Regions from separate parts of the Clostridium kluyveri DSM 555 genome, predicted to be linked through region 1. Evidence: riboswitches for the same ligand, from Rfam matches in the RefSeq annotation. Region 1 holds a riboswitch; the other holds the start of a gene.

Evidence for each region. Region 1 has a riboswitch for S-adenosylmethionine ahead of CKL_RS04795 (O-acetylhomoserine aminocarboxypropyltransferase/cysteine synthase family protein). Riboswitches for the same ligand answer to the same signal wherever they lie in the genome.
Region 2: linked by a shared signal. The riboswitch ahead of CKL_RS21885 (hypothetical protein) and the one ahead of CKL_RS04795 (O-acetylhomoserine aminocarboxypropyltransferase/cysteine synthase family protein) in region 1 are both predicted to bind S-adenosylmethionine.

What each region holds. Positions count from the first base shown of each region.
Region 1 covers NC_009706.1:980,773-988,132, forward strand. The annotation lists gene CKL_RS04795 (O-acetylhomoserine aminocarboxypropyltransferase/cysteine synthase family protein) at 178-1,458, opposite strand; SAM riboswitch class I at 1,615-1,725, opposite strand; gene CKL_RS04800 (homocysteine S-methyltransferase family protein) at 1,983-4,388, shown strand; gene CKL_RS04805 (beta/alpha barrel domain-containing protein) at 4,513-5,202, shown strand; gene CKL_RS04810 (ABC transporter substrate-binding protein) at 5,378-6,187, shown strand; gene ehuC (ectoine/hydroxyectoine ABC transporter permease subunit EhuC) at 6,217-6,867, shown strand; gene CKL_RS04820 (amino acid ABC transporter ATP-binding protein) at 6,897-7,360, shown strand, end outside.
Region 2 covers NC_009706.1:2,852,365-2,859,724, forward strand. The annotation lists gene CKL_RS13590 (helix-turn-helix transcriptional regulator) at 606-800, shown strand; gene deoC (deoxyribose-phosphate aldolase) at 901-1,557, opposite strand; gene CKL_RS13600 (ABC transporter substrate-binding protein) at 1,905-2,837, opposite strand; gene CKL_RS13605 (ABC transporter permease) at 2,855-3,472, opposite strand; partial or broken gene CKL_RS21880 (nitrogenase component 1) at 3,686-4,234, opposite strand; gene CKL_RS21885 (hypothetical protein) at 4,236-4,526, opposite strand; SAM riboswitch class I at 4,746-4,855, opposite strand; gene CKL_RS13625 (NifB/NifX family molybdenum-iron cluster-binding protein) at 4,893-5,255, opposite strand; partial or broken gene CKL_RS20905 (nitrogenase component 1) at 5,273-6,567, opposite strand; partial or broken gene CKL_RS13640 (nitrogenase component 1) at 6,564-7,052, opposite strand.

The DNA of each region.
Region 1 (7,360 bases):
AGCATCCAGGGACTATTTAAATAAATTTAGGAGGTGATGTAATATATAATTACTATTTTTGTTACAAGAATTAGTAATAATTGTGGTGCTTATTTAAAATATAGTTTTTTAAATAAGTGGATATTAATTATTTAATTTGTAGGAGGAGTTTTAAATAATTAATCACAGTGCATGTTATTAAACTTGGGCAAGAGCTTGTTCCAAATCATCTATAAGGTCTTCAACACCTTCAACTCCAATGGAAAGTCTTACAAGATCCGGAGTAACTCCTGCTGATCTTTGCTGCTCTTCATTAAGTTCTGAGTGGGTAGTGCTTGATGGATGAATTACAAGGGATTTAGCATCTGCTACATTTGCAAGTAGTGAAAATAAATTAAGGCTATTTATAAATTTCTTTCCTGCTTCAAGACCACCTTTTATTCCAAAGGTAAATATAGAACCTGCTCCTTTTGGAAAATATTTTTTTGATAATTCTCTATATGGACTACTTTCTAGCTCAGGATAATTTATCCAAGAAACTTTTGGATGATTATTTAAAAATTCTACTATTTTTCGTGTGTTTGATACATGTCTTTCAACTCTTAAGGATAAAGATTCTAGGCCTAATAGAAAATAGAAGGCATTCTGAGGACTAATTGTAGCACCTGTATTTCTCAAAAGTTGAACTCTTGCTTTTGTTGCAAAAGCTACAGCACCTAAGTCAGAATATATAAGTCCACCATAACTTTCATCAGGTGTGGTGAAATCAGGAAATTTGCCACTTGCTGCCCAGTCAAATTTACCACCATCAACTATAACTCCACCAACTGCAGCTCCATGTCCTCCAATAAATTTGGTCGCAGAATGAATAACTACATCTGCACCGTATTCTATTGGTCTTACGAGGTATGGTGTTCCAAATGTATTATCTAAAATAAGAGGTATCTTATTCTCATGAGCAATATTTGCTACAGCCTCTATATCTAAAATATTAATTCTTGGATTGCCTATTGTCTCTCCATAAACTGCTTTAGTTTTAGGAGTAATAGCTTTTCTAATATTTTCAGGGTCATCTGGATCTACAAATATTACATTAATTCCAAGTTTCTTTAAGGTCACCTTAAATAATTCATAAGTTCCGCCGTACAGTGTGCTGACTGATACTATTTCATCTCCAGAATTGGCTACATTAAGTATGGAGTATAAAATTGCCGCCATTCCAGATGATGTAGCAAGGGCCGCAGAGCCTCCTTCAAGGGCTGCTATTCTCTGTTCAAATACATCTTCAGTAGGGTTCATTATTCTAGCATATACGTTTCCTGGTTTCTTCAATTGGAAAAAGTCTGCAGCTTCATCTGCATCTTTAAAAACAAAGGATGTAGTCTGATAGATCGGAACTGCTCTGGCACCAGTAGTTGGATCTGGCACCTGACCTGCATGTACCTGTAATGTTTCAAATGATAATTTTTTTTCACTCATTATATATTCCTCCTTCATATTTTTGCATCAGATATTCTTTATTTATTATTTTTGAAGTTTTTAATATCTTGCACGAAACTTCTTGTTTACAATCTAAAGAAAAGTAAAAATAAAAATCTTCTTGTAAGATAAGTTACAAGAAGATTTTCTTCATGCTTCTCATCTTCCAGGTTTCACACCTGCTGGAATTAGCACCGTTGAACAATAAAAAATCATTCAGGTTGCCGGGCATCATAGGGCCAGTCCCTCTGCCTCTCTGGATAAGAAGTTCCGTATTCGATTGAAAAAATGATAACAGATATATATAATACTTGTCAATAGAAAAATCAAAAAAAATAATTATTTTTTATTTTTGGGGAGTGGAACATTGTAAAAATGTTGACAAGCAATATTAAAATATTTATTATGAAAAAAGAATGAAGACATAATTTAGAGTTATATGGATAAATAATTAATGTTTTATTGCATAAATATAAGGTTATAGTTTAATCAGGTATAGAGTACTTGGGAAAAGAGGAGACATAATGAATTTTAAAAATTTAGTAGATAAATTCAATAATAGATTTATTTTTTTTGATGGAGCTATGGGAACAATGCTTCAAAAAGCAGGACTTAAATTAGGAGAATTACCAGAGGTACTTAATATTACAAATCCTGAAATAATAAGTGGGATACATAGAAAGTACTTAGATGCAGGAGCAGATATCATAACAACTAACACTTTTGGAGCTAATGAATTAAAATATGATTCTTCTGATTACACCATAGAAGATGTGATTTCAGCTGGAGTAAAACTTGCAAAACAAGAAGCAGGAGATAAATTGGTGGCTCTTGATATAGGGCCTATTGGAAAGATTATGGAACCTACAGGAAATTTAAGCTTTGAAAGTGCATATAAATTATTTAAGAATCAAATCGTTATAGGTGAAAAGTCTGGTGCGGATGTGGTTCTAATAGAAACTATGACTGACTTGTATGAGGCAAAAGCAGCTGTCCTTGCAGCAAAGGAAAATAGTAATATCCCTATATTTTGTACAATGACATTTCAGGAAGATGGAAGAACTCTTATGGGTACAGATGCTAAAACTATGGTATTTGTACTTGAAGCTTTAGGGGTTGATGTTCTTGGGGTTAACTGTTCTTTAGGGCCTAAAGAGCTTCAAGGGATTGTGGAAGAAATTTTGAAATATTCTTCTATACCGGTTATGGTGCAGCCTAACGCAGGACTTCCAAGGTATGATGGGGAAAATACAATTTATGATATATCCCCTGAAGATTTTGCAGAGAATGTATTAACCATGGCTCAAAAAGGGATCAGAGTCTTAGGAGGATGCTGTGGTACTACTCCAGAATTTATAAGAATGTGTAGAAAGGATTTAGAAGGGTTAACACCTTTGAATATAGAAGAAAAGCATTATACAGCAGTGTGTTCTGCCACAGATACGGTTATAGTAGGTGAAAAAATAAAGATTATTGGAGAAAGAATTAATCCTACAGGAAGAAGTATTTATAAAAAGGAATTAAAAGAAGGAAGTATCAATTATATACAAAAAGAGGCTATTATGCAAAAGGAAGAAGGAGCAAATATACTTGGAGTAAATGTGGGACTTCCAGAAATTAATGAAGTTGAAATTATGAAAAAGGCAATTAGGGCGGTACAGAAAGTAGTTCAATTGCCTCTTAGTATAGATAGTCCTGATCCACAAGTTTTAGAAACTGGAATAAGAATGTATAATGGAAAACCTGTGATAAACTCTGTAAATGGAAGTAAAAAATCTATGGAAGAAGTATTTCCCATAGTAAAAAAATATGGAGGATGTGTTATAGCACTTACCATAGATGAAAAGGGAATACCTCATACAGCAGAAGGAAGAGTAAAAATTGCAGAAAAAATAATTAAAACTGCAAGTATTTATGGTATTAATAAAAAGAATATAATAATAGATTGTCTAACTTTAACTGTATCTGCCCAACAAAAAGAAGTATTAGAGACAATAAAAGCTATAAAAATGGTAACAGAAAAATTTGGAGTAAAAACTGTTTTGGGAGTAAGTAATATATCCTTTGGGCTTCCAAACAGAAGTATACTAAATAGAACTTTTCTTGCTATGGCACTGCAGGCAGGATTGAATTTACCAATAATGAATCCCGCAGATGAGTCTATGAAAGAGGTTATAGCTGCTTTTCAAGTGCTTACCAACATAGATAAAGAAGGAAAAGAATATGTAATTAAATATGGAAATAAATCTAAAGATGAAAAGCCAAAAGGAGAAGGTAATAGTCCGCTTAAAAATGCGGATAATAATTTAAAAGATCTTAAACAATTGATTATTGATGGAATTGAAGATGAGGCTGAAGCTATGACAACAGAGCTTTTAAAGAATAAAAAGGCCCTTGAAATAGTAAATTCTTATATAATTCCTGCATTAGATGAAGTGGGAAAACAGTATGAATTGCAGGATATATTTTTGCCTCAACTTATACAGTCGGCGGAAACTGTAAAAAAATCTTTTGAAATAATAAAAGATAATATGTTGAGCAGCGGACAGAAAAGTTTAGAAAAGGGTACAATAGTACTAGCTACAGTAAAAGGTGATATACATGATATAGGGAAAAATATAGTTAAAGTGCTGCTTGAAAATTATGGTTTTGAAGTTATAGACCTAGGAAGGGATGTAGATATAGATAATATAGTAAATACCATACGAGATAATAATATAAAACTAGTTGGATTAAGTGCACTTATGACCACTACTGTAGCTAGTATGAAAAAAACTATAGAAGCTATAAGAGAAAATAACCTTAACTGTAAGATCGTAGTAGGGGGAGCGGTATTGAATCAAAATTATGCAGATATGATAGGAGCGGACTATTATGCCAAAGATGCCAGAGAAGCTGTTAAAATAGCAGAAGAGGTATTTTTAATTTAAAATTTATCTAAGGATATGGTTAAAATTATATTAAATTAAATCTTTTTATAGAATATTTTTTCAGATTAATATAAAATAGTTATGAAAGTAAAATCATATAAAAGCCGATTTGGAGAGATAAGAAATGAGTCAAAGAGCTAATCAAAAAAGTGTAAAATATGTACCTGAAATAAGAGGGACACTTAGAGATCATATGATAAATCTGCCTCTTGTAATTAGAGAAGCTAGTGGAATAAATATTTTTGGAAAGAGAATAAAATCCCTTGCATTTACTACAGATATAGCAGTTATAAAAAATATAAATGCAGATGCAATTTTAGCAGTTTATCCTTTTACTCCACAGATAGTTATAAGTGAAGCCTTAGTTGCAGTCTCTGATGTGCCAATATTTTGTGGCGTAGGAGGAGGACTTACTATGGGAAAAAGGGTTGTAAATTTGGCATTAAATGCTGAGTTTACAGGAGCTATGGGAGTAGTGGTGAATAGTCCAACATCTAATGAGGTTATAAGGGCAGTTAGGGACTCTATTGACATTCCTATTGTAGTTACAGTAGTATCTGAGCGGGATGATATTGAGATGAGAATAAAATCAGGAGCTTCCATATTAAATGTATCTGCTGGTAAGAATAGTGCAGAGCTCGTGAAAAAGATAAGAGAAAATTATAAAGAGTTCCCCATAATAGCTACGGGCGGAAAGACCGAAGATAGCATTAGGGAAACAATACAGGCAGGTGCAAATGCTATTTCTTATACTCCACCTTCAACAGCAGAATTATTTAAGGAAAGTATGGAAAGGTATAGAAATGCTTATTAAAAGTTGCACTTATATTAAATAATATTGTTTAATATAAGTGCAGTTTTTATTTAAGTGTAAAATATATTTAAAAAAATGAAGAAGGTATTGCATAATTATAATAATATATGTATAATTATTTATGTACTTAACCTAAGGAGTTAAAGTTTAATTATTTTAGAAAAGGGGAGAAATAATGAGAAATTTTAAAAAGGCAATAGTTTCATTAGTAATGATCATTTTTACAGTTGCCTTATTCACAGGCTGTGGTAATAATAGCGGTAATGAGACACAAAATTCTCTTGAAAAAGTGAAAAAGGCAGGGGTTTTAAAAATAGGATTAGAAGATTCTTTTCCACCAATGGAATTTAGGGATAGTAAAAATGTTCTTCAAGGATTTGATGTGGATATGGCTAATGCCATAGGGGAAAAACTTGGAGTGAAAACTGAATTTGTAGGTACTGAATTTAATGGTATAGTTTTGGCTCTTAAATCGGGTAAATTTGATGTAATAATTTCAGGACTTAGTATTGATGAAGATAGGAAGAAAGAAATAGATTTTTCAGAACCTTATATAGAAAATTCACAGATTATAATTACTAAAGTTGAAAATGATACAATTAAGACTTCAAAAGATCTTGAGGGAAAAATAGTAGGAGTAGGACTTGGTACAACCAGTGAAAAGGTTGCTAAAGAATTAACAGGTTTAAAAGAAGTTAAAAAATATGATAAAACTACAGAGGAACTTCAAGATCTATTAATAGGAAGAATTGATGCAGTTATAGTAGATGAACCTGTTGGAAAGTATTATATATCAGCTGATGATAAAAAAGGAAAGTATACTGTATTAAATGAAAAGCTTACTAGTGAACCAATGGGCATAGGATTTAGAAAAGGTGATAAGGAACTAGAAGAAGCAGTACAAAGGGCAGTAAATGAGTTAAAAGAAGATGGAACAATGTCTAAAATCTCAGCTAAATGGTTTGGGGAAGACATATATAAATAAATATATGCAAAAGGAAGTGTATGAAAGCAGTGGACGTGGGATTTATTAAGGACATATTACCTATCCTATTAAAGGGCAGTGTAATGACCATAGAACTTACAGTTATTACTTTGATACTTGGGACTATTCTTGGAATATTTTTAGCACTTTTAAAATTATCTAAAAATATGGTACTAAGAATTATATCAAGTATTTATACCTGGGTATTTAGAGGTACTCCATTACTACTTCAATTATTTTTCTTTTACTATGGGTTACCTTTTGTGGGTATAGAACTTAAACCTTTTTCGGCGGCTGTATTGGGTCTTGCATTAAATTGTGGTGCCTATATGGCAGAGATAATAAGAGGTGGAATACAATCTATACACAAAGGGCAGTTTGAAGCAGCCAAAGCTTTAGGCTTCAGTTATGGAGAGACCATGAGAAGGATAATATTACCTCAAACCTGGAAAGTTATAATACCTCCAGTGGGAAATGAATTTATAGCTATATTGAAAGATACTTCATTGGTATCTACTATAGCAATGGTTGAACTTATGAGATCAGCTCAGCAGATATATGCAAGCAGTTTTGATCCCATATCTGTATTTTTTACAGCAGCGGTTTTATATCTTATAATGACAACTATGTTTACAACTGTATTTTCAGCATTTGAAAAAAAATTAGCTGTTTATAGTTAATAGTAAAATATAATTGGAGGTATAATTATATGGAAAATATAATTTTGAATAATTATGAAGATTCAGATAAATTAGAATATATGATAGAAGGAATAAACTTAACTAAAAGTTTTAATAATTTAACAGTTTTTAAGGATTTGAATATAAAGGTAAAAAAAGGAGAAGTTCTGGTAGTGATAGGGGCATCAGGATCAGGTAAAAGTACTCTTTTAAGATGCTTGAATCACCTAGAGGATTTAGACAGTGGAACCATAATTATAGAAGGGGAAGAATTAAATCCAAAGGATAAAAAAATACTTAGAAAAATAACTACCAAGATGGGCATGGTATTTCAAAGCTTTAATCTGTTTCCTCATATGACTGCTATTGAAAATGTTATGGAAGCACCTTTGATAGTTAAAAAGGAAAAGAAAGCAGTGGTACTTGAAAGAGCCAAAAAACTTTTAAATAAAGTTGGACTTGGAGATAAAATGGATTATTATCCATCTAAACT
Region 2 (7,360 bases), 1.9 Mb from region 1:
CTCCTTTCTAAAACCTTCAACATTTATTTGTATTTTATTAAATGTGATAAAATCATAAATTTACCAAATATAAAAGATATAATTATTGCAATAAATCAAAAATACTTATTCATAATATAATAATATATATATGCATCTTATATATTTTTATTAATTATACTGTCTTAATATTAACATGTCAATCTTAATTCAATGTATTATTTAATAATATGCAAATACAAGCTATCGAATTTTAATACTGATATCTATAAATTGAATGTATTGTCTTTATATCATTCAATTTATAGCTTATATATTTATTTTATGATTCAAAGCTTATTGAAAAATTATCATTATATATCAATATATTTTGTTATATTATTAATAATAATATGTATAATTTATCATATTATTATTAATATTCATATATATAAAATAAACAAATATAAACTAATGAATTTGTCCCTTGAGTACATATGCTTACTATTTTTCTTGTTTTCTTTAATCAATATTTTAATTTTCATAAGCATTTATAAAAAATACTATAAAATATTTTTTATAGCATCTTATATAAAAAGGAAATATAAGTATTTTATAGAATATATTAATTGTGAGGTGTTATTAACATGAATAATAGGCTTAAAGAAATAAGAATGAGAGAATATATGATGAATCCAAAGGAATTTTCAAAATTAATAGAAGTTAACCTCAAAACATACTATGCTTGGGAAAACGGAACATCAATTCCTTCTATGAAGAAAGGATTAAAAATAGCTGAAAAATTGAATAAAAGACTAGATGACATATGGCACTTAAAATAGTGCCATATATTTTAGAGATATATTCTACAAATTAAAGAAAAGATTATATATAAACATAAAGATAACTATTTAGCTAGAGAGTACGCCATGATTTCTCTAGTTATTTTTTATTAATAATTTTAATAGAAGAACTGGCACCTATTCTGGAGGCTCCTGCATTTATCATTTTTATGGCATCTTCATAAGTCCTAATTCCACCTGATGCTTTTACTTTTAAATTAGGTGAAACTGCATCATACATTAGTGCTACATCCTCTGAAGTAGCTCCTGACATGTTAAAACCCGTAGATGTTTTTACAAAATGAGCCCCTGCCTTTTTAGCTAGCTTACAAGCTATAATTTTCTCTTCGTCATTAAGGAGACAGGTCTCAATAATAACTTTAACCAGGGCTCTTCCATTAATCTTATTAACTAGAGTTTTTATATCTTCTTCAACATAATCATGATTTCCTGATTTTAAATAACCTACATTTATAACCATATCAATTTCAGAGGCTCCCCTATTTACCGCCTGTACTGCTTCAAAAGTTTTTGTTTCAGATGTGGCAGCACCTAAAGGGAACCCCACAACTGTACACACTTTCACATCTGAGCCCTTTAATAACTGGTAGGCAGCATTAACATAACAAGGATTTATACACACCGAAGCAAATCCATATTCTAAAGCTTCTTTACATAATTTAACTATCTGTTCATAGTTAGCCTCAGGTTTTAAAAGGGTATGATCTATCATTTTTGCTAGTTCTTTTTTATCCATTATTTTATCTCCCTCTTGCCGATGAATAATAAAAAATTATGGTTCACTTCCCTATTACCCTTTTTAACATTCTAAAATGAGTAATAGGAAATGAATTTTATAGATACAATTTTATATTACCATAGTTACATTTACTATGGAATAACCAAGTAGTAAATATCAATTTACTCATCATACTATAATACATAAATTAAGCTTATTTTAGTTCCCCTATGTAATATGGATTTAATTTATTTGTATATAAGTCGGAAGCCCTTACTTGATTAGGGACCTCAAAATTAGTTAACTTATTCTTTTCTGCTGTCTTAATCCAAAAATCAATTTGCCCTGGATTAACCCACTTTTGATCAGTATATGTTACCAGCCATATTTTTAATATCCATCTTCAAATAATCTGCAGCAATTTTTAATGCTTCTTGATAATTTTTATTTATATACTGCTGTGCTTTAAGATCTGCCACTATGTAGGCTTTTACTACATCAGGATATCTTTCTATAAAATTTTCACTGAAAGCACGAACTGCAAGTCCACTAGCTGTCCCATCTCCAGCTTTTTCACCAATTTCATAGCTGGTAGCAAGAATTTTTACACCACCATCATTTTTAATTTTCATATTAAAAGGTGGATGCACAATAGCCATATCTATATTGCCCTGTTTAAGAGCCTGTTCTTGCTGCTCGTCCTTCATAACAACTATCCGAGTTTTTTTCACATATACTCCATTTTGACGTAAAAATTCTGCATTCCAAAGTTCTGCACAGCTGCCCTTACCACTCATTGCAATTTTTTTACCAACCAGGTCTTTTGGTGATTTAATTTCTCCATCATCTCTTACAAACCAGGTCATATGAGTTTTATCAAAATCAGGACTGTCAACCATACTTGTAAGTACAATTTTGAGATTAGCTCCTGCTTTCCTTGCTGAAGCAATTGTTGTAACATGACCTGAGTCAAATAGATCATTATCTTCTTTAATTACCGATTGAGGTAAACTAACATTAGGCGATAGAACTCCAGTGTACTCAGGAATTATTCCTACTTCTTTAAAAAATCCCTTTTTATCAGCTATAATAGCTTCATTAAAACTAGTTTGAGTTTGAATTTTAAGATGAAATGGTTTTGTAAGTTTACCATTGACAAATTTACCTGTATAAGTTTTGGTACTATCATAGATCTCAGATGAATTTGATTTTGTATTTCCACAGCCTGTAAACAGTGACAGAATAGCTATTATACTAAATGATACTAATAAATAAAATTTTTTTGACTTTTTCATCATAATACACTTCCTTTTTACTATTTCCATTTTGTAACTCTATTTTCAAAAGCTACTATGGTATAATTTACAATAATTCCTATTAACGACATTGTGATAATCGCAGCATACATTTTGGGTATTTGATACTTTACCTGAGTATCATATAATAAATAACCTAGTCCAGAACTCGCTCCCATCATTTCAGCGGCAATTAGCACTAATATTGCTGAAGTAGCACTAAGTCTTATACCTGTAATGATTGAGGGAAATGCAGAAGGTAATATGACCTTCCTGAATATTGTAAATTGTGAAGCTCCCATAGATCTTGCAGATTTAATTAAAATGGGATCTACATTTTTGACCCCTTCAATAGTACTTATAAGTATAGGCCATTGAACTCCCCAAAATATAATAGCTATTTTAGATGTTTCTCCAATGCCAAATACAAGTATAAACACAGGAAATAATGCTAGTGCTGAAGTTTGTCTAAAAATTTGCAGAAGAGGATCTATAAATCTCTCAAATTTTTTAAACCATCCGATAACAAGTCCTAGTGGAATAGCAACTAAAAGTGCCAGTGCAAAACCTGCCGCTGATCTTTTAAGACTTACGAATACATTTTCAAAAAGAGAACCACTAATTATTAATTGCCACAATGCTGCAAATACTTTGGAGAATGGCGGAAGAAAAACTGGATTAGCAATACCGATTATCTTTTGACATATCTATTTCTTTTCTACTTTTGGTAGCATTCAATTTTATCACTCTCCATTTAGATTATATCTATTGAAAATCTTGCAGTATAACAGAATAAATATCTTCTATCAACCTCATTGTCCCTTCATATCCTAGATAAGAACGCCTAAGAATCATCCTGTCACTCCTGCAATACCATAAGGCTGAATAGATTTCACATAGGGAACACCATATTGCTGCTCCAATCCATTTCCCAAATATCCTCCTAAAGTGCCGCATATACTAATAGTAGCTGCAGCCTCCGACATTCTGGATATCTGCTCTATAGTAGCAAAAGGTACTACAAATTGAGGAATAAGTCCAAATTTTGATAGTATTTCAGTTATATAATCTCTAGCACTTCCATTAAAATTTATCATATTTACAAGTTCTTGGCGTTTCTTTCTAGGTGGTTTCACTATACGTGTCAATATGGCATGAAAGGCTGCATCAAAACCTGATGCTCATATTTTCGATCTAAATCCTTCGCAGAAAACAGGTACCACAGGAATTTTTATTTCTTTTTCCATTTCATCTGTAATACTTTTAATATCGTCTCCAATAATTGCCGAAGCACAAGAAGTAGTAACAAATATGGCCTTAGGTTTAAACCGCTTATATGCTTCTTTTATACCTTCCCTTAACTTATCTCTGCCCCCAAATACAGTAGAATCCTCTGTCATATTAGTGTTTATCACATTTACATCTTTCTTTTCCCAACTTCTTATATTTTGTCCCCATTTGAAAGTAGTATTTTCCCCAATTACATCTGCCGAGCATCCAATATACGTGATAAGTACCCCTGGGCACGTCCAGAACTGCAGTTACTAGCCTGACTAAAGCACCTTTCTTCATTTTTAAGACATCCACATTGCACTTTTTTAACAAGATCTTTAACTGTTCCACTATAACCAGTAATAGAATAAGTCTGTTTTCCCTAGTTACTGATTCTATTACCTTAATATTAATAGACATAAAAACATCTCCTTTATAAAAATTAATTTTAAACTGTATTAAACTTTTAAATCTCCTGGTATTTTATCTTAGATAATAAAAAACCAGAAACCTTAAATAAAATATAAATTTTATTTAAAGCCTCTGGTTTCCCAGTCAACTAAAATTGAATAATGTGAATAAAAAATCCCCTTTCAAAAGAAAAGGAATATGTGCTAAAATATTTTTTAACATTAATTTCCCTCATCTTTCAGAAATATATCTGCAGAATTTAGCACTTTGCATGTAAATAAAACATACGGGTTGCTGAAACTTTATCGGGCCAGCCCCTTAGTTTCTCTTGATAAGAATATTGATTATATTATTTTTGTATTGTATATATAGTTTCTAATTACATGGTTTATTAATTTTATCTATTCTAGAATAATATTTAATTAACTTTTCTAAAGCTTCGTCTATGGACTGATTTATATCAAAAGCTTCAATTCCATTTCTATTTAAAAATACAGCAGCTTCCCTACCTATTTGACTAACTAAAACTATCCTACACCCTGAAAGATGTTTAACAATAGACAAAATTTTATCATAGTGACCCTCTTTTTCACAGCAAAAAATATCATCTACCTTTCTCAATTCCATAAATTCATAATTGCCGTCTTCCACTTTATATATATAAAATTGACTTGCTTTTCTAAAATGTTCATTTACAAATTTACCATCACTACTTGCAACTGCAACTTTATAATTCACATATGCCCTCCTATCAATCAATTAAATCTTGTAAGAACCACAGAATATATATCTTCTAAGAGTTTAAGTCCGCCTGAATATCCTACATAGGAACTATTTATTATAAGCCTCTCAAAAACAGGCCATGAAATAGCAATATAATGTGCCTTTGTCTCTTCCGCTATTTTCTTCTCCCAGGAACTTCCTATAATCAACGGATATCCGTAAAAATCCGTATTTTTAATTTCATTATCTATCCTATATCCATCTGTACAAAATTCTACTTCTGCTTCTATGCCATCATTCAATTCTTCAAAATATTCTTTTACATTATTTTGATATTTTACAGGAGTGTCATCAGTTATATATTGTTTTGAAGGGAAGAGTCCAAAATCATTTACTAAAAACTTGGTAATTGCAACACAGTACTGGGCATCTGAAATTACTACAAAACGCTTTGACATAACACGAGTCTCAAGAAATACATCTGCAAAACGCTCTATATAATAATATTCTTGTTCATGCCTTTCAATGATATCTTCTACTTTTTTTCTATCTATTTTTGCAAGCTCACCCACCGCACGTAAGAATTTACTTGTTTCAAAAGCCCCTATGAGCAATACTGGATAGTGAAAATAAGGTGTATCAAATTTATTTTCTAAAAGTTTCATATTATCAAGCCCTACCCATGGGGATACCAAAAGATTAAATTCTGCTTCTGGTATTTTATCTATATTATCAATCCCTCTTCCATATCCAAATATTGTATTGGGGGTTAATCCAAGTTCTGAAACAAGCTTTTCTAATTACCTTAAATTACCGAGCCAAAATGGATCGTGAAGAGGTATACTAGCCCATATATTTACAAATCCTTTAGTCTTTTTGTAAGAAGGTTTTAATATTGTTCAATAATAGCTTCAATCACCTATTCATGACCCAAATAATTATTACCTTTAAATCCAGGCGTCGATGCATATATCACAGGTTTTTTTGCATTTTTAAATGAACGTACTACTTCTTCTGCATCATCTCCAACTATCTCTGAGCTGCAGCTGGTTAAAACTACATAAAGATCTGCATCTATTACTTTAAGTGCATTTTCTATGGTTTCTTTGATTTTACCCTCTCCTCCAAAGATCACTTCTTTTTCACTTATATTAGTGCATGGAAATATATGCGATAAAAAATATCCTGAACTTCCAAAATCTCTTTCAAGCTTTTCAACACAACCAGGTCCAGAGTGTAAAATAGGAATAGCTCTGGTTATTCCATGTACAGTCCGCATAGCTGCCATAGCGCATTTATATCTTGGTTGTTCTAATATCTTTGTTATATTACCATACCTTTCTTTAAAAATGTTGAATTATTCTGCTCATACCACCAATCCGTATATGGCAATTTAACTCTAGACGCAAGATTTTTTTCAAAACTTCTATTATTGATTGTATCCAGCACACTATATGCAAAGTTCAATGTTCCCCTATATCCAAAAATCATATATTCATCATTTACACACAAGGCAGGTATTCCCTGTTTTATAGCCCATACAGTAGTTCCAGGGTGCCTTGAAAAATATATATCTGGATGATATTCATTTAATATATTCAATATTTCATAATTTTGTTGTTCAGTTACACTTAATCTTATATTATGAGATGAATTTTTCATTAAATAATTAACAGCAGGGGGAATTATACCGCTATCGTGCTTTCTATCATAATGCTATGCACCTGCCCATGCTATTTCAATACCAAGTTCCTGAAGCACACGGGATACCTCAAAAGTATAGCCAGGTCCCATTCCAAGTACTGCACTTAACCTGTAATAGCCCCCACCCGCTCTTCTCTCGTCTGAGAAAGCGAGGTTTTAAAATTAATTGACATACTTTTCATCTCCTTTTAGTATTTATTGAAATGATTATAATAAAAAAGAGATACTAAGTAAAATTTATAATACTTAATACCTCTGGTTTTCCAGTTAGCCTTATCTTAAATAACTTTTATTGTTACAGTAAATTAAAAAGGCCAGTTTTACTTTATAATAAAACTAGCCTCTGGTATCTCTAGTGAACTAACTAATATTTTGGGTATGATTTAAATTAACCTTATACTTTTTATATTAGATTT